Regions from separate parts of the Cellulomonas sp. NS3 genome, predicted to be linked through region 3. Evidence: riboswitches for the same ligand, from Rfam matches in the RefSeq annotation. Region 3 holds a riboswitch; each other region holds the start of a gene.
The links. Region 3 has a riboswitch for cyclic di-GMP ahead of NXY84_RS13565 (BldC family transcriptional regulator). Riboswitches for the same ligand answer to the same signal wherever they lie in the genome.
Positions count from the first base shown of each region.

Region 1: another riboswitch for cyclic di-GMP. It lies ahead of NXY84_RS21710 (PKD domain-containing protein); the one in region 3 lies ahead of NXY84_RS13565 (BldC family transcriptional regulator).
Region 2: another riboswitch for cyclic di-GMP. It lies ahead of NXY84_RS08265 (hypothetical protein); the one in region 3 lies ahead of NXY84_RS13565 (BldC family transcriptional regulator).

Region 1 is NZ_CP103289.1:473,168-479,466, forward strand. It holds gene NXY84_RS02195 (PQQ-dependent sugar dehydrogenase) at 1-1,507, shown strand, start outside; gene NXY84_RS21710 (PKD domain-containing protein) at 1,594-3,675, opposite strand; cyclic di-GMP riboswitch class I at 3,724-3,798, opposite strand; gene NXY84_RS02205 (glycoside hydrolase family 26 protein) at 4,371-5,852, shown strand; gene NXY84_RS02210 (HNH endonuclease) at 6,097-6,299, shown strand, end outside.
Region 2 is NZ_CP103289.1:1,793,072-1,799,370, reverse strand. It holds gene NXY84_RS08275 (LysE/ArgO family amino acid transporter) at 1-577, shown strand, start outside; gene NXY84_RS08270 (SGNH/GDSL hydrolase family protein) at 641-1,270, shown strand; cyclic di-GMP riboswitch class I at 1,593-1,667, shown strand; gene NXY84_RS08265 (hypothetical protein) at 1,682-2,644, shown strand; gene cysK (cysteine synthase A) at 3,268-4,203, shown strand; gene epsC (serine O-acetyltransferase EpsC) at 4,206-4,790, shown strand; gene NXY84_RS08250 (LLM class F420-dependent oxidoreductase) at 4,898-5,926, shown strand.
Region 3 is NZ_CP103289.1:2,956,265-2,962,563, reverse strand. It holds gene NXY84_RS13570 (EAL domain-containing protein) at 1-1,257, opposite strand, end outside; cyclic di-GMP riboswitch class I at 1,793-1,867, shown strand; gene NXY84_RS13565 (BldC family transcriptional regulator) at 1,926-2,114, shown strand; gene def (peptide deformylase) at 2,379-2,864, shown strand; gene NXY84_RS13555 (DUF3145 domain-containing protein) at 3,124-3,624, shown strand; gene NXY84_RS13550 (beta-ketoacyl-[acyl-carrier-protein] synthase family protein) at 3,730-4,977, opposite strand; gene NXY84_RS13545 (acyl carrier protein) at 5,198-5,446, opposite strand; gene NXY84_RS13540 (beta-ketoacyl-ACP synthase III) at 5,584-6,299, opposite strand, start outside.

The DNA of each region.
Region 1 (6,299 bases), 2.3 Mb from region 3:
CGGCTCGATCACCGGCGGCGCGTTCGTGCCGAACGGCGCGTGGCCGGCCGCCTACGACTCGGCGTACCTCTTCGCGGACTACGTGTGCGGCAAGATCATGATGCTCGTCGGCGGGACGCGCACGGACCTCGCGACGGGGCTCGGCGGCGCGGTGCACCTCGAGTTCGGGCCGCACGCCGGCAGCCAGGCGCTGTACTACACGACGTACGCCAACGGCGGCGAGATCCGCCGGATCGCGTACACCGGCACGGCGAACCGGGTGCCGACGGCGGTCGTCTCCGCCTCCCCGGCGACCGGGCCCGCGCCGCTCACGACGACGCTCGACGGCTCGCGCAGCAGCGACCCCGACGGTGGCGCGCTCACCTACCTGTGGTCGTTCGGCGACGGCACGCCCGACGCGACGACCACGAGCCCGACGGTGCAGCACGTCTACGCCGCGGGCACGTGGACCGCGACGCTGCGCGTCCGGGACGCCGCGGGCGCGACGTCCACCCCGGTGACGACGCGGATCAGCTCCGGCAACACCGCGCCCACGGTGACGATGACCTCCCCGGCGGCGGGCGCGACGTTCGCGGTCGGCAGCACCGTGCGGCTGAGCGGCACGGCGACCGACGCGCAGGACGGCGGGCTGCCCGGGTCACGCCTGAGCTGGTCGGTGATCCGGGTGCACGACCAGCACACGCACCCCTTCCTCGCCCCGGCGCCCGGCAACGAGCTCACGTTCACCGCTCCGGGGCCCGAGGACCTCGCGGCCGCGGCCAACAGCTACCTCCGGGTCAGCCTGACCGCGACGGACTCGCAGGGCGTCTCCACGACCGTCACGCGCGACCTGCAGCCGCAGAAGGTCGCCGTGACGCTCGCGACGGCGCCGGCCGGCCGGACGCTCACGGTCAACGGGCAGACCGTGACCGGCCCGACGACGTTGACCTCCTGGGCGGGCTTCGACCTGCGGCTCGGCGTGCCGGCGCAGACCGACGCCCAGGGCGTCCCGTTCGTGCTCGACCGATGGTCGGACGGCTCGACCGCGGGCGACCGGGTGTGGCGGACCCCCGCCACGGCGACGACCCTGACGGCGACCCTCACGCAGCGCGGGCTGCTCGGCACCTACTTCGACAACGCCGACCTCACGGGCACGAGCGTCACGCGCGTCGACCCGACGGTCGGCTTCCGCTGGGGGGCCGCCGCGCCCGTCGCCGGCATCGGCGCCGACACCTTCTCCGTGCGGTGGACCGGCTCCGTCGTGCCCCGGCACACCCAGACGTACACGTTCGCGACGACGAGCGACGACGGGGTGCGGCTGTGGGTCGACGGGCGGCTGATCATCGACCAGTGGACCCGGCACGCGCCGCGCGTCGACACCGGGACGGTCGCCCTGACGGCGGGGCAGGCCGTGCCCGTCCGGCTCGAGTACTTCGACGACCGGCTCGACGCGACCATCCAGCTGCGCTGGTCGAGCGCGTCGCAGGTGTCGGAGATCGTGCCGGCGAGCCAGCTGCGCCCGCGCTGAGCGGAGGCGCCGGGCCGCTCCGGGAAGGGAGCGGCCCGGCGCCGCGGGGCAGGTCGCGTGCGCCCGCGACCTGCCCGGCCGGCTGCTCAGCGCGGCGTCGTGAACGAGCGCACCGGCCCGTACAGCGTGCCCTGCGCGTTCGTGGCGACGACCCGGTAGTAGTACGTCGTGCGCGGCGCGAGACCCGTCACGAGGTTGCTCGCGACCGTCTTCTCGTAGGTCAGCGCGGGCAGCGTCGTGACCGGCGAGGACGTGCCGAGCGCGGTCGTCCGGCCCCACTCGATCCACGCCGTGGTGGTGAGCCGGTGCGGGTGCACCTGCGCCTTGAAGGTCGTCGACGTGGACGTCGACGAGGCCGTGAACTGGTTCGATGACGTCGGCGCGCCCGCGGTCTCGAACGTGCGGGTCAGCTCGGTGGTGCCGGCCGGCGACGTGATGGTCGCCTTCCAGTAGTAGGTCGTCCCGGGCCGGATCCCGGCGATGGGCTGGCTCGTGGTCTTCACGTACGGCACGGCCGGCACGTCGACCGTCGAGTCGCCCCCGAGGTACTCGAGCGTCCGCCCGTACTGGAAGCGCACGGTGCCCGCGTACCCGTGCAGGTCGACCCACGCGTAGAGCGTCGCCGAGGTGTCCGTGACGTCCTTCTGGTCGAGCGTCCCGGTCGGGGGCTCCGCCGCGGTGATCGCGACCGAGTCGGTGCTCGTGCCGCCCGCGGTGTCGGTGACGGTGAGCCGTGCGCTGTGGTCGCCCGGGCCGAACACGTGCCTGAGGGTCGACGGCGGTGCTCCCGTGCCGCTCTCGGTGGTCCCGTCCCCGTAGGTCAGCGACCAGCTCGCGACGTGCTCCCCGGCCCCGCCACGCGCGCCCGACGAGCGCGACGCGTCGAACGTGACCGTCAGGGGCGCCGTCCCGTGCGTCGTGGACGCCTGCAGGAACGCCGACGGGCGGGTGTGCGTCGCCGGGGAGTCGGCGATGTCCGCGAACGCCTCGAGCGAGCTCGGCGTCGAGTCCACGAACCACGAGCAGCTGCCGTGGTGGTGGAAGTACAGGACCGCGGTGACCTCGGGCCACGACTCGAGCGTCGCCATGGACTCGCGCAGCCACGCGGCCTTGCGGCCGGGCACCGCGGGGTCCTCGACCGAGCCCCACTCGGCGATGACGAGCTCCTTGCCGTGCGCCTGACCGAAGGCCCGGAACGCCGACGCGGTGCGGGACATCGACGCCCACGCCGTCTGGCCGTTCGTCGAGCACCCGAACCAGTTGTAGGCGTCGAGCGCGATCTGGTCGACGACGTCGTCGCCGGGGTACAGCGCGTCGGCGCTCACGGCCGCGTACGGCGCGAAGGGCGTCGGCGTCACGATCCACGTCCACACGGCGTTCGTCACGCCCTGCGCGCGGAACACCTCGACGTAGTGGCGGAACGCGGCGCGGTAGTCGGCCGCGTCGCCGAATCCGGGGGAGTAGTCGGGCTCGTGCTGGAACGACACGTACATCGGCACGCGCAGGGCCTTGACGGCGTCGGCGTGCTGGACGATCTGCGCGTCGTGGGCGCCGCTCGCGACGGCGGCCCACGAGATCTTGGTGCCGTCGATCTTCTTCGACGACACCGAGAGCATCGGCGTGCGGCCGCGCTGGACCGTCGTGGTGAGCGGCGTCGACGGCAGCTCGTCCCACAGGCTGTACCAGCGGTGCACGTCGAGCTTGCGCCCGACCGACGCCTCGAACGCCGAGACGGCGGCGTCGACGCTCGGGTGCGTGCCCCGCGCGACCGACGCGCCGAAGAGCAGGCCGTCGTCCGGGGTCAGGGCGTCCTCGGCCCAGTCGTTCGCGGCGTCGGCGCCCGGCTTCGGGGTGGCGTCGGGGGTGGGCTCGGACGGCCCGGGCGTGGGGCTGAGCGTCGGGTCGGCCGTGGGCGAGGGGCTGAGCGTCGGCTCGGCCGAGGGAGTGGGCGTGGGTGACGCCGTGGGCGTCGGTTCGGCCGTGGGCGAGACCGTCGGCGCCGGTGACGGCTCGACGACGTGGCGGCTGGCGGCGGTCGACGGCGGCACGACGGCCGCCGTGAGCAGACCCGCGAGCGCGGCCGTCGCCACGACGGCGCGTGCGGTGCGGCTGCGCGCGGCGCGGGTGGCGGCGGTGCGGGTGGAGGCGGTGCGGGTGGGCGCGGGCACGGTGCGGCCCTGCGCAGGGAGGCGGCGTTGCACGGGGATCCCCTGTCGTTCGGCAGCCTGGCGGACCGCATGGGCCCCATGGCTTTGCGTCCCTGCCTCGCGGCAGGTTTGCCTTTTCGTGGACTCGTCGAGCGTACGTGCGCCGTTCGTGTTAATCCAGTCACATAAACCGGACCAAGGGGACGCGTGTGCGCGCCGGCGATGACTCACGTGCACCCGGGCAATTCGGATATACGACCGTGTTCCGTGCAGGGTTCTTGCTCTTTCGAGTGATTCCTGTGCACCATGAGGACCTACCGCACAGGGCTTCCGGGGGGAACCGAGTTCGGCGCCGCAGGCCGGCGCCGAGGTTGGGCCGTCTGGCGCGGTCGCCGCCGCACGCAGGGCAGGGCGACACGGCAGGGGACACGTCCCCCCACGGTCCCGGTAACCCGCGGCGACGCTGTCTCTCACCCATCGTCGCAGGTCAGCACGGTCTGTCGCCGTGCTGGAGCAGGACACGCACCGCGACACGGACGTCGCGCTCCGGCACGGCCGGGCCTCGGGAGGGGCTCCGCGCCATGTCGAACGCGACGGCCGCACATCCGTGCGTCTGCGCTCACGCCCGACGAGCACACGTGCTCACGACCCGCACGCAGTCCGGACCGCACGACCCGGGCGCGCCGTGAAGACCATCGCCGTGGAGGCACCCGCAGATGTTTTCCGACTATCCGTTCAAGTTCACGCGCCGCCATCGCGTGCTCGCTTCTGTGATCACCGTCTCACTTCTTGCCGTCGGCGCCATTGCGCTGCTGTCCCCGCAGGGCCAGTACGTGTGGAACGGGCCGAGCGCGACCGAGGTGGCCCTCCAGACCGAGCAGGCGCGCTCGCGCGACCTCAGCTCCCAGCTCGAGGAGATGGAGGCGAAGCTCAGCGCGCCGCGGCCCCAGGTCGGCGACACGGTCCAGCTCGCCCGCGCGGAGGACCTGAAGAAGCAGATCACCGAGCTCGAGGCGAAGCTCGTGCAGACGCAGCAGGAGCTCGGTCGCGCGGAGGCCGAGGCGGCGGAGCAGAAGGACGCCGCGAACCTCGTCAACGGCACGCTCAAGGCCACGCGCGAGCGCCAGAACGCCGCGACCAAGGTCGCGACCGCGCAGATCGCGGACCTCAAGAAGCAGCTCGGTGAGCTCACCTACAAGGTGCAGAACCCCAAGGGCCACCAGGCGCCCCCGGTCACCGCGTCGATGACCAAGGCGGACATCATCGCGGCGAGCCAGCTCTTCGGCCTCTACACGACGCAGAGCCCGTTCGACTACGGCGAGTTCAACGGCGTGCAGGCGGCCGTGAACCGCGACGCCGACGTCAGCGGCTACTTCCAGTCGTGGGACACCGACTTCCGTCCGGACGCCGTCCAGCAGGCGTGGAGCCGCGGCCAGATCCCGCTGCTCACGTGGGAGAGCCAGAGCCAGGTCGGTGCCATCTCTGCGGAGGCGCCCGAGTACTCGCTCGGCTCGATCATCAACGGCCAGCACGACGAGTACCTGCGCAAGTACGCCCGCGACATCGCCGCGACCGGCCTCCCGCTCGTCCTGCGCTTCAACCACGAGATGAACGGGACCTGGTACCCGTGGTCCGAGGTCCGCGGGTGGGACGGCAAGAGCATCAACGGGAACAAGAAGGGCGAGTACGTGCAGATGTGGCGGCACGTGCACGACATCTTCACGCAGGAGGGCGCGAACCAGTACGTCGCGTGGCTCTGGGCCCCGAACCGCGTCAACAAGATCCCGAGCCAGCCCGACCCGGTGAACTTCTACCCCGGTGACGAGTACGTCGACTGGATCGGCATGTCGGGCTACTACCGCCCGGGCGACCCGGAGCCGACGTTCGACAACACCTACGGCCAGACGCTCCCGCTGCTGCGTGCCGCGTCCTCGACCAGGCCGATCTTCCTCGCGGAGATCGGGGCGACCGAGGAGGGTGGCCACAAGGTCGAGTGGATCACCAGCCTCTTCGAGGGTCTCGCCAGGCCCGAGAACGCCGACATCAACGGCTTCGGCTGGTTCAGCCTCGCCGTGACGTCCGGTGGCGAGGGCGAGGGGCGCACGACGAACGACTGGCGGCTCGACTCGTCCGCACCGTCGCTGCGCGCCGCCGAGGCGGGGCTGGCGGCCACGGGGTTCGGCAAGCTGCGCGAGTGACGCCGTGCGCTCCCGCCGGCACGACCGGCAGGAGCGCACGAGCACGACCCAGGACCGCCCCGTCCGGCACGCGAACCGCGTGCCGGACGGGGCGGTCCGTCGTCGTGGCCGGCTCCGGACCGCAGGCACCCGTCGGTGCGGCGTCGGGCGGCCCGCCCGGGCGCCGTGGACGGGCCGGGGTGCCGTGGGCCGGCGATGCTCCCGAGACCCTGCGGAGGTCGGGGCCCCGACGTACCGTCGGCCCATGAGCGTCGAGGGCCGCCACCAGCCGGGCGCCGCCGAGCGCCTGCGGCTCGCGCTCGACCGGGACGGCGCCCGTTGCGTGTGGTGCGGCCGGCCGTTCGCCGGGCTGGTCGCGCCGACCCGCGAGCACCTCGTGCCGCGCGCCAAGGGCGGGCCGTCGTGGCTCGAGAACGAGGTCGCGGCGTGCCGGCGGTGCAACGCCGA
Region 2 (6,299 bases), 1.2 Mb from region 3:
CGTGACGGGCCTCGGCCTCATCGTGGCGATCGGCGCGCAGAACGCGTTCGTGCTCCGGCAGGGCCTGCGCCGCGAGCACGTGCTCGGCGTCGTGCTGGTGTGCGCGCTCGCCGACGCCGCGCTCGTCACCGCGGGCGTCGCCGGACTGGGACCGGTGCTCACGGCTCACGAGACGGTCATGACCGCCGTGCGGTACGGCGGTGCGGCGTTCCTCGGCTGGTTCGCGATCAGCGCCGCACGCCGCGCGCTGCGGCCCGCGACGCTGCAGCCCGCCGCGGACGACGCCCCGGGCGGACGCGCCCGCGTGCTGCTCACGTGCGCCGCCCTGACGTTCCTCAACCCGCACGTGTACCTCGACACCGTGGTGCTGCTCGGCTCGGTCGCGCACCAGCAGGACCGGCCGTGGGCCTTCGCCGCCGGGGCGGTCGCCGCGAGCATCGGCTGGTTCGTCACGCTCGGCTTCGGGGCGGGCCGGCTCGCCCCGCTGTTCGCGCGGCCGCGCGCGTGGCAGGTCCTCGACGCCCTCGTCGCGGTCGTGATGGCGGCGCTCGCGGTCTCGCTCGTGGTCGCCGCCTGACCGGCCTCGTCGACGGCGCCCGACCGGCTTGTCCGTCCCGGGCGCCTGTGCTGCACTCCGGGCATGACGCTTCTCGAGGCGGGCGACCGCATCCTCTTGACCGGCGACTCCATCACCGACGGGGGCCGCGACCGCCGCGACCCGGCGAGCCTCGGGCACGGGTACGCGATGCTCGTCGCCGCGCTCGCCGGCGCGCGGCGGCCCGACCTGGGCCTGACGTTCCTCAACCGCGGGGTCGGCGGGGACACCGCGCGCCAGCTGCGGGACCGCTGGGAGGCCGACGCCCTCGCGCTCGAGCCGACGGTGATCTCGGTGCTCGTCGGCATCAACGACACGTGGCGCCGCTACGACGCGGGTCGCTCCACGTCGGTCGACGCGTACGAGGAGGACTACCGCGCGATGCTCGACTCCGCGCGCGACCGCCTCGGCGCACGTCTGGTGCTCGTCGAGCCGTTCGTCGTGCCCGTCGAGGAGGCGCAGCACGGCTGGCGCGAGGACCTCGACCCGCGCATCGGGGTCGTCCGCCGGCTCGCCGCGGAGTTCCGCGCGACGCTCGTGCCGGCCGACGGCCTGTTCGCCGCAGCCTCCGTCCGCACCACGCCGGCCGCGTGGGCGTACGACGGCGTGCACCCCACCCCCGCCGGGCACGGCCTGCTCGCCCAGGCGTGGCTCGACGCCCTCGGGCTCCGCTGAGGGCCCTGCAGGGGCACCGGCGGACGAGCGCCCGCACCACCCCTCCGGGTGCACCCGTCCGTGAATGCGACGGCGCTGTCGATATCGACCGCAAACGGATGTTCCGGACTCCTCGCGACCGCGGCGTGGAGCCGTTCCGAAACTTGTCGAAAACAACGCCTTCTTGCGCATTCTCACGCCCGTGACCTGCACGATCGCCCCGATCCGCACGGGCCGATATCACCGACACCGGAGCGCCGCCGCCCGGTCGGCGATCTTTCACCCGCCTGCCGTGCGCTGTGACTCTTGTCGCACGCGGTCGCGACCGCATACGGTCCTCCTGTCCACGAAAAGGCAAAGCTGCCGCGAGGCAGTGACGCAAAGCCATGGGACCCACGAGGTTCGCCAGGCTGCCGAACGACGGAGAATCCAGTGCTCAATGCAGTCCGTAGCTTCCGCGCGCCCATCGACGCCACGGCCGGTCGTGACGACCGCCGCACGTCCCGCCGCCGGGCCCGCTCGCTCGCCCTCGTCGCCGGCCTGAGCGTCGCCGCGACGCTCGCCGCGACCGTCCCCGCGTCGGCCGTCGGCGTCGCGCCGACCGCGCTCGACATCCCGGTCCTCAGCAACGCCGGTCCCGACACGACGGGCGTGCCGGCCGGCACGGTCCTCAAGGTCGTCACCGGTGACCTGGTCGTCACCACGCCGGGCGCCGTCGTCGACGCGGTCGACGTCCGCGGGTTCATCAAGGTCAAGGCGCCGAACGTCACGATCAAGCGCTCGATCGTCCGCGGCCGCCCGATCACCGGCAGCTTCGGCCTCATCACCAACGATCTCGGGGCGCACCCCTTCACGGTCGAGGACAGCGAGCTGGTCGCGACCGAGGCCTCGCCGTGGATCAACGGGATCATCGGCCACAACTTCACGGTCCGCCGCACCGAGATCGCCAACGTCATCGACTCGGTCCACATCACCGGCTCGAACGTGCTCGTCGAGAGCTCGTGGCTCCACGCCAACCTGTTCTACGCGCAGGACCCGAACCAGAAGGGCGGCCCGAGCCACGCCGACAGCGTGCAGATCCAGGGCGGCTCGAACATCCGGATCGTGCGCAACAACATCGAGGGTGCGTACTCCTCCGCCGTCCAGACGACGCAGGACCGCGCCGCGGTGTCCGACGTGACCATCCGCGACAACCGGATCGGCGGCGGTGGGTGCACCGTCAACGTGGCGTACGGCAGCCGCCCGGCCATCGTGGGTCTCGCCGTCACGAACAACGTCTTCCGGCTCGACACGCGGCACACGCGCTGCGCGATCATCGCCCCGAGCACGAACACGATCGGGAACGTCGACAACTACTTCACGGACGGCGCGGCGGTGAAGATCTCCCGCGGCTGACGCAGGACGGCACGGCCTCTCGCTGAGGGGGCACGCACGGCGAGCGGTGCACGGGTCTCCCGTGCACCGCTCGTCGTGCGTCGTGCGTCGTGCGTCGTGCGTCGTGCGTCGTGCGTCGTGCGTCGTGCGTCGTGCGCCGTGCGCCGCGAGTCGTGCGTCTGTGTCGCGGCACCGTCGCGGGTGATGTCCCGCGCCTCGGGCATGCTTTGCACCGCGGGGACGTTGTCGATAGCGTCAGCGCGTCCATGACCGACCGGGAGGAGAGGTGACCGTGCTGCTCCGCCGCGCGTCCGTCACCGCCCTGGTCCCGTGCGAGGCCTCGTGCGCCCGGCTCGACCGGGTCGCCGCCGCCTGCTGTCGCTGTCACTAGAGCGCTGGCCGCTCCCGCTGCCCCGGCAGCGGGAGGCCCGCACGGGCACATCCCCCCGCGCCAGCGCTCGCCCCACGCGCCGCCCCGGTTGTTCCCGGCGCTCGGCGGTTCCCCGGCAGCGTGCCCTGCGCCCTGCCGCCCGGCCGGACGACGAGCCCACCCCCCGGCGCGCGACCCCGGAGCCCTCCCGGTCCCCCGGCTCACCTCCCCCACCCCGCCACGCCCCCCGTGGCCCCGCACAGACGAGGACGACATGGCCCGCATCTACGACGACGCGACGCAGCTCATCGGCAACACCCCCCTGGTCCGCATCAACAAGCTGACCGAGGGCGCCGGTGCCACGGTGGTCGGCAAGCTCGAGTTCTACAACCCGGCGAGCTCGGTCAAGGACCGCATCGGCGTCGCGATCATCGACGCCGCCGAGGCGTCGGGCGAGCTGCCCGCGGGCGGCACGATCGTCGAGGCGACCAGCGGCAACACCGGCATCGCGCTCGCGTTCGTCGGCGCGGCTCGCGGGTACAAGGTCGTCCTGACGATGCCCGAGACCATGTCGAAGGAGCGCCGGGCGCTGCTGCGGGCGTACGGCGCCGAGCTCATCCTGACGCCCGGCTCCGAGGGCATGAAGGGCGCGGTCAACCGCGCGAACGAGATCGCCGCGGAGCGTCCGGGCGCCGTGCTCGCCCGCCAGTTCGCGAACGCCGCCAACCCGGCGATCCACCGCGCGACGACCGCCGAGGAGATCTGGGCCGACACCGACGGCAAGGTCGACATCTTCGTCGCCGGGATCGGCACGGGCGGGACCATCACGGGCGTCGGCCAGGTGCTCAAGGAGCGCAACCCCGACATCCAGATCATCGCGGTCGAGCCGGAGGAGTCGCCGATCCTCAACGGCGGCCAGCCGGGGCCGCACAAGATCCAGGGCATCGGCGCGAACTTCGTCCCCGAGATCCTCGACACGTCGGTCTACGACGAGGTGTTCGACGTCAACGCCGAGACGGCCGTCCAGTGGGCGCGCCGCGCGGCGAAGGAGGAGGGGCTCCTCGTCGGCATCTCCTCCGGCGCGGCGCTCTACGCCGCCGTCCAGGTCGCCAAGCGCCCCGAGAACGCCGGCAAGCTGATCGTGACGATCATCCCGTCGTTCGGCGAGCGCTACCTGACGTCGATCCTCTACGCCGACCTGCTGGACTGACCGTGCCCTCGCTCACCCGCTTCCTCCGTGTCCTGCGCGAGGACCTCGACGTCGCGCGGCGCCGTGACCCCGCGGCCCGCTCGCTCGCCGAGGTCGCCCTCGGCTACCCGGGGGTGCACGCGGTGTGGGCGTACCGGCTGTTCCACCGCATGTGGCGCGAGCCCGGCCTGAGGCTGCCCGCGCGCCTGCTCTCGCAGGCGACGCGGGCGGCCACGGGCATCGAGATCCACCCCGGCGCGCGGCTCGGGCGCCGGCTGTTCATCGACCACGGCATGGGTGTCGTGATCGGCGAGACGGCGGTCGTGGGCGACGACGTCGTCCTCTTCCACGGCGCGACGCTCGGGGGCCGCACGATGCGCGTCGGCAAGCGGCACCCGACGCTCGGCAACGAGGTCGTGGTGGGCGCCGGCGCCAAGATCCTGGGCCCGGTCTGGATCGGCGACGGCGCGCAGATCGGCGCGAACGCGGTCGTGGTCAAGGACGTGCCGGCGGGCTCGGTCGCCGTCGGCGTCCCGGCCGAGGTGCGTCGCCGGCCCGCGGCGTGGACGACCGAGGAGATCGTGGACGACCCGGCGATCTACATCTGACGGCGTCGTGGCGCACCTGACCGGCACCTGATTTGGCCGGTCGCGACCTGACAGACTCCTCCCCGGGCGCGACGAGGCGCCCGCACGAGGCAGGGACGAGGGACGCGATGCGACTGGGTTACCACACGGGCTACTGGTCGGCGGGTCCGCCCCCGGGCGCGCAGGAGGCGGTGCTCGCAGCCGAGCAGCTCGGGTTCGACTCGGTCTGGACGGCAGAGGCGTACGGGTCGGACGCCCTGACCCCGCTCGCCTGGTGGGGGGCCCGGACCTCGCGCATCCGGCTCGGCACCGCGATCGCGCAGATCTCGGCGCGCACCCCGACCGCGGCCGCGATGGCGGCCCTCACGCTCGACCACCTGTCCGGTGGGCGGTTCACGCTCGGCCTCGGGGCGTCCGGGCCCCAGGTCGTCGAGGGCTGGTACGGCCAGCCCTACCCCCGCCCGCTCGCCCGCACCCGCGAGTACGTCGAGGTCGTCCGCCAGGTGCTCGCCCGCGAGGCGCCGGTGACCTACGACGGCGCGTTCTACCAGCTGCCGCTCCAGGGCGGCGCGGGCCTCGGCAAGGCCCTGCGCTCCACGGTGCACCCGCTGCGCGCCGACCTGCCGGTCCACCTCGCCGCCGAGGGGCCGAAGAACGTCGCCCTCTCCGCCGAGATCGCGGACGGCTGGCTGCCGCTGTTCTACTCCCCGCGCATGGACGCGACCTACCGCGAGCTGCTCGCGGACGGCTTCGCGCGGCGCAGGGCGGGGTCGCGTCCCGCCGAGGAGTTCGAGGTGACCGCGACGGTGCCCGTCGTGCTGGACGACGACGTCGAGCGCGCGGCCGACCGGGTCCGGCCGTTCATCGCGCTCTACGCGGGCGGGATGGGCGCCAAGGGCGCGAACTTCCACCGTGACGTGCTCGACCGGCTCGGGTACGCGGAGGCGTGCGACGAGATCCAGGCGCACTTCCTCGCCGGCGACCGCGCGCGGGCGACGGCGGCCGTGCCGCTCGAGCTCGTGCAGGACGTCGCGCTCGTCGGGCCGGCGGAGGAGATCCGGGACCGGCTGCCGTCGTGGCGGAGCACCGCGATCACGACTCTGCTCGTGCAGGCGGACCCGCGCGCGCTCGCGGAGATCGCGGCGCTGCTCGCCTGACCTGCGCGCACGCGGTCGGGCGTGCGAGCCGCGTGCGTGTGCCGGGCTGCGGCCCGGGCCGCCGACCACGCCGCCCGGGGACCCCTGCGCCGTGACGGAGACCGTCACGGCCGATCGGTGCTGCCCTCCGGACGCACCCCTCGCGACGCCACCCGAGCGGGTGATGTCGGCAGCGGCCCGCGTGGACCGGGTTGGCCGCGGGGGCGAAGGGGCGCTACTGTCGGGCCGTTCCCACTGTGTGGGAAGGGTGTCCCAACATGTGGACACCCGACGACGACGAGAGGCAGGCTCGTGGCGCAGCGCACCATGCCCGTCCCGTCGCACGTCGCCGCGACGAGCTGTCGCGCGTGCTGTTGTCCGCAGCCGCACCGCA
Region 3 (6,299 bases):
GAGGACGTGCGCCTGCTGCACCGAGCCGTGGTTCTGCAGCTGCCAGAGCGCCGCGGCGACCCGGCTCAGGGCGGCGGCGTGCGGGCTCGCGCCCGTGGAGCTCCCCGTGCTCATCAACCGCTGCACGTGCTCGGTGAGCACCGAGGTGACCCGGTGCAGCGCGTCGTCCCCGGGTGCGACGTCGCGCATGAGCGCGAGCAGCCCGTCGAGGTCCGCCCCGGTCAGGTCGTCGCCGCGCTGCAGGAGGCGCTCGAGCTCGCGGGCGAGGCCCACCGTCGCGTCGGGGGTGACGGTCCCGGGGTGCTGCCCGGCGAGCAGGGTCGACAGGGTGCGGTGGAGGTCGTCGGGCTGCACGGGTACGCCGGCGGCGCGGGACCCAGGGGCCGACCGGGCGGTGAGCACGTCGTTGCGGCACCCGCACGAGCCGCGCGGGACGACGACCGTGGCCTCGGCGACGTGGCTGCCCGCGGGCACGTGCTCGCCTCGCAGGGCGCGCATGACGAGCGACCCGGCCAGCGCCCCGACCTCGTCGAACCGCTGGTGCACGCTCGACAGGCTCGGGGTCGCGTACGCGCCCTGCTCGACGTTGTCGAACGCGAGGACCGCGACGTCCTCGGGCACGCGCACCCCCGCGGCGGCGAGCCCGCGGATGAGACCGATCGCGTTGTGCCCGGACGCGGTGACCACCGCGTCGGGCCGATCGGGACGGTCGAGCAGCGCGCGGGCGGCCTCCTCGCCCGCGGCCTCCGACCAGTCCCGCGCCACGACCAGCAGCTCGTCGCGCGGGGTGAGCCCGTGCGCGGCGAGCGCGTCCCGGTACGCGAGGTGGCGCTCCTGGTAGTCGTACTGCCGCAGGTCCCCGACGAACCCGATGCGGGTGTGCCCGTGCGCGCGCAGGTGCTCCACGGCCGCGTGGATGCCGCCGTGGTTGTCCGGCAGCGCGACGGGCGCCTCGACGCCGTCGACCCGCTGGCTCGTGAGCACGACGGGCTTGCCGAGCTCGAGCATCCGCTCGAGGAAGGCCGCGCTCGCGCTGAGGGCGATCGTGACGACCGCGTCGGCCTCGTCCCACGCGACCGAGAGCGCGGTCTCGCCGACGACGGTCTCGTCGAGCTCGGGCTTCTCGGGTGCGGTCTGGGCCACGACGACGCGACCGCCCTGCGCGGTCACCTCCTGCACCAGCCCGGCGAGCAGCTCACCGTGGTAGAACCCGCCGATGTGGCGCGCGAGCGCGAGGACGGTCCAGGTGTGCGGCACGTGACTCCTCCGGCTGCGAGCCACGTGGGGGCTCTCCGGAGGGAGCATCGGCACGAGCGGCGGCTTCTTGAGGGGAGAGCCGCAGGTCAGGGCCCGTGCGGGGCACGGGTGCCGACGCCGCCGCGGCACCCGGGTGCGGACTCCACGGTCCGCCGCGACGGTGAGGGCCCTGGGGCACGGGGTGACACGCGTCTCGGTCACGTTCGGCGACGGAGGAGGACGGCGTTCGGGCGCCTCACCCGCACAAGATGAGGCGCCCGTCACCCGCCGTGGTCACCTGGCGACCCGCCCCGCTCGCGCCTGGGCGTTGGGTCAAGGGTAGGACCAATCCGGCGGGAGGGCGAGAGATCGTCATGGGGGCGTCTGCTCCGGCCCATCCGCAGGTCCGGCGGCGGTCAGGATGCGCGCCCCGGTGAAGCGTGTTATGTGCAGCGTCGAAGCGCATCGATTCACCCGATCGGCCCCCTGGGCGGTTCGTTTCACCCTCGGGGGGTTGTTGCGAAGTTGTCCGGGTTCATGCATAGTTGAGGACGTCAGCGAGAAACGGCAAACCCGCCGCAAGGTGGGGACGCAAAGCCACGGGGCCTCAGGGGTCAGCCGAGCTACCGAACGACAGGAGAGTTGTCATCATGGCCATCACCACCCCCAACCGTTCCGAGTCCGCCTCGATGCCGGGCGCTCTGCTCACCCCGGGTGAGGTCGCAGCGATGTTCCGCGTCGACCCGAAGACCGTCACGCGCTGGGCGCAGGCCGGCAAGCTCTCGGCCGTCCGGACGCTCGGTGGGCACCGCCGCTTCCACGAGAACGAGGTCCGCCAGCTCCTCACGGGCGTCCCGCAGCAGCGTTCCGACGCCTGAGCGACCACCCGCGCGTCACGCGCAGCTTCTCGCCGAAAGGCCCGGGGAAATGTTCCCGGGCCTTTCGTCGTGCACGCGTCCAATTCACGTGACCTGGGTCACTCGAATGCAGTCCCGTCCTTGGTGCGCCGCAGGGGTGCGGTGGGCGGCGGAGCCGCGCGGGCGCGAGGGCGGCGGCTCGGAGGCGCGTCCGGCCCGCGCGGTTCACACCCCCGACCGCCGGAGTGCCCGAGCAGGACAGCCCCGCATGAAACAATCGTGGGCATGGCGATGAGAGAGATCCGCACGGTCGGCGACCCGGTCCTGCGCACCCCCTGCGACCCGATCACGACCGTCGACGACCGGGTGCGCTCCCTCGTGACGGACCTGCTCGAGACCGTCGACCACGAGGGTCGGGCCGGCCTCGCCGCCAACCAGATCGGCGTCGGGCTCCGCGCCTTCTCGTGGAACATCGACGACGAGATCGGCTACGTGCTCAACCCGCGCATCGTCGAGCTGTCCGAGGACTACCAGGACGGGGACGAGGGCTGCCTCTCGGTGCCCGGCCTCTGGTACCCGACGAAGCGCGCCTGGTACGCCCGGGTCGTCGGCGAGGACCTCGACGGCCGCGAGGTCGTCGTCGAGGGCACCGAGCTCATGGCGCGGTGCCTCCAGCACGAGGTGGACCACCTCGACGGCTACCTGTACCTCGACCGGCTCGAGCGGTCGGTCCGCAAGAAGGCGATGCGCGCGATCCGCGACCAGCTCTGACGCGGACGCCGCCCCGGACACCCGTTCCGGTCCGGCGCCGTCCGTCGCCCGTCCGGGTCCTGATCCCGACGTATCGGGGCGAACCTGGACGGTCCGCACGCCGGACCGGTGCACGTCCGGGTGGCGAAGCCGGATTCGCTGGCGTCCGACCAGCCGGATCATGCATGCTGTCACCAGCACGCCGCGAGGCCGTGGTGCACTCCTGTCTGCGGGACGAGGTCGTTGGGGAAGACGAACCTCGAGCCGTCAGGAGGGCGACATGGCAGGTGCGATCACCCGCGGTGTACTTTTCGTGCACTCAGCGCCACGTGCGCTCTGCCCCCACATGGAGTGGGCGGCAGGCAACGTGCTGGGCACACGCGTGTCCCTGGACTGGACGCCGCAGCCCGCGGCGCCGGGGATGTACCGGGCAGAGCTGTCCTGGCAGGGTGCCCAGGGGACGGGCGCGCGCCTGGCCTCGGCGCTGCGCGGGTGGACCCACCTGCGCTACGAGGTGACCGAGGAGTCCAGCCACGGCACCGACGGCTCGCGCTGGAGCCACACGCCCGAGCTCGGCATCTTCCACGCCCAGACCGACGTGCACGGCAACGTCGTCGTGCCCGAGGACCGCATCCGTGCCGCCCTCGTGCACGCCGCCGATCCGGCACGCCTGCGCGCCGAGCTCGACCTCGCGCTCGGGCAGGCGTGGGACGACGAGCTCGAGCCGTTCCGCTACGCCGGTGCCGGGGCGCCCGTCCGTTGGCTGCACCGGGTGGGCTGAACGGCCGTCGGCGGTTGAGCCGCGACGCCGGCCACGCGGCGCACGACCACGCCCGGCCACCGCACCCTCACGGGTCGCGGTGGCCGGGCGTCGTCGTGCGGGGCGTCAGGCCGTCGTGACCACGAGGGCGACGTTGTGGCCGCCGAACCCGAACGAGTTGTTGATCGCGGCGAGCTGACCGTCGGCCGGGAGGGCGCGCGGAGTGTCGCGGACCAGGTCGAGCACGAGCTCGGGGTCCGGGTCCGCGACGTTGATCGTCGGGGGAGCCGTGCGCTCGTGCAGCGCGAGCACCGTGAAGATGGTCTCGAGCGCGCCCGCTCCGCCGAGCAGGTGACCCGTCATCGACTTCGTGGCCGACAACGCGACCTGGTCCGCGGCCGCGCCGAGCACGTCGCGGACGCCCCGCGCCTCGATGAGGTCGCCGACGACCGTCGACGTGGCGTGCGCGTTGACGTGCCGCACGTCGGTGGGGTCGATGCCCGCGTCCGTGAGCGCCGAGCGCATCGCGGAGATCTGACCGCGCCCCGACGGCTCGGGGGACGTCAGGTGGTAGCCGTCGGCGGACAGGCCGACCCCGGCGACCTTCGCGTAGACGCGTGCGCCGCGGGCGGCCGCGTGCTCGGCGCTCTCGAGCACCACGATGCCGGCGCCCTCACCGAGCACGAACCCGTCCCGCCCGGTGTCGTACGGCCGGGACGCGGCGGCGGGGTCGTCGTTGCGCGTCGACAGCGTGCGCGACGCCGCGAACGCCGCGAGCGGCATGGGGTGGATCGCCGCCTCGGTGCCGCCGGCGACGACGACGTCGGCGCGGCCCGAGCGGATCATCTCGACCGCGTACCCGATCGCCTCGGCGCCCGACGCGCACGCCGAGACCAGCGCGTGCGCACCGGCACGGGCGCCGAGCTCGAGCTCGACGTAGGCGGCCGGGGAGTTGGGCATGAGCATGGGGACGGTCATGGGCAGGACGCGGCGCCCGCCCTTCTCGCGCAGCGTGTCCCACGCGTCGAGCGTCGTCCAGATCCCGCCGATGCCCGACGACACGACGGCGCCCAGGCGCTCGGGGTCGACCTCCGGGCTGCCCGCGTCGGCCCACGCCTCACGCGACGCGATGATCGCGTACTGGGCGGACGGGTCCATGCGCTTGATCTCGGGGCGCGACAGGACCTCGTCGGGCCCGACCTTGAGCTGCGCCGCGAAGCTCACGGCGATCTCGTACCGCTCCGCCCAGTCGTTGGGGAGCGGGCGTGCGCCGGACTCGCCCGCGAGGGCGGCCTGCCAGGTGCTCGGGACGTCACCACCGAGAGGCGTGGTGGCGCCGAGGCCGGTGACGACGACGTCGGTGACGGGGCTCATGGGTGCTCCAGTTCGGGGCGGTGGCGGGAGGGCGTCCGGGCGCCCGGCCCGGGCGTGTGGTGCGCCGTGGGCGGGCCGGGCGGCCGGATGCGTCGTGCTGCGTCCTCGGGGGAGCGCGTACCGGGTGCGCTCACCTGAGCGGCGTCCGGTCGGGCTGTGCTCGGCCGGTGGTGCGGGCCGAGCGGTGCTCAGCCGGCGGGGAGCCGGCCGAGCGGCGTGCTCAGGACTGGGCGCCCGAGATGAACGAGACCGCGTCGCCGACCGTGACGAGGTTCTTGACCTCGTCGTCGGGGATGCGCACGTCGAACTTCTCCTCGGCGAGGGTGACGATCGTCATCATCGACAGCGAGTCGATGTCGAGGTCGTCGGTGAAGGACTTCTCGGGCAGGACGGAGTCGGTGGGAAGGCCCGTCTCCTCGCTGACGATCTCGGCCAGTCCGGCCAGGATCTCCTGCTCGCTGTGCGCCATCGGTGTCTCCTTGGTTGGGTGCTGCTGGGACGTGCTGGGAGGTGCTGCTGAACTGTGCACGGTACCGCCGGGCGGCGGACGCGCGGTCGGGCCGGTCGCGTGTCGGGAGCCGCGCGGCGGCGGCACCCGCGCCGCGGTCAGGGCAGGACGACGACCTGCGCGGCGTACACGAGACCCGCGCCGAAACCGATCTGGAGCGCGATGTCGCCGCTCTTTGCCTGACCCTCGCGGAGCAGGCGCTCGGTCGCGAGCGGGATCGAGGCGGCCGACGTGTTGCCCATGTCGGCGATGTCACGGCCGACCGCGACCGTCTCGGGGAGCTTGAGCTGCTTGATCATCTGGTCGATGATCCGCATGTTCGCCTGGTGGGGGATGAACGCGTCGAGGTCGTCGATCGTGAGACCCGCGGCGGCCACGGCCTTCTGCGCGATGGGCGCCATCTGCCAGACGGCCCACTTGAAGACGCTCGCACCCTCCTGGCGCAGCGTCGGCCAGCCCTGCTCTCCGGCCTCCTGCCACGAGTGCGTCTGGCGGATGAGCTGGGCCTGCCCGCCGTCCGAGCCCCAGACCGTCGGGCCGATGCCGGGGGTGTCGGACGGGCCGATCACCACGGCGCCCGCGCCGTCGCCGAGCAGGAAGGAGATGCTGCGGTCGGCCGGGTCGATGAAGTCGCTCATCTTCTCCGCGCCGATCACGAGCACGTTGCGCGCCGCGCCCGACCGCACGAGCGCGTCGGCCTGCCCCACGCCGTAGCAGTACCCGGCGCAGGCGGCCGAGATGTCGTACGCGGCGGCCGGCGTCGCGCCGACGCGGTCCGCCACGATCGCGGCGGCCGCGGGCGTCTGGTGGAAGT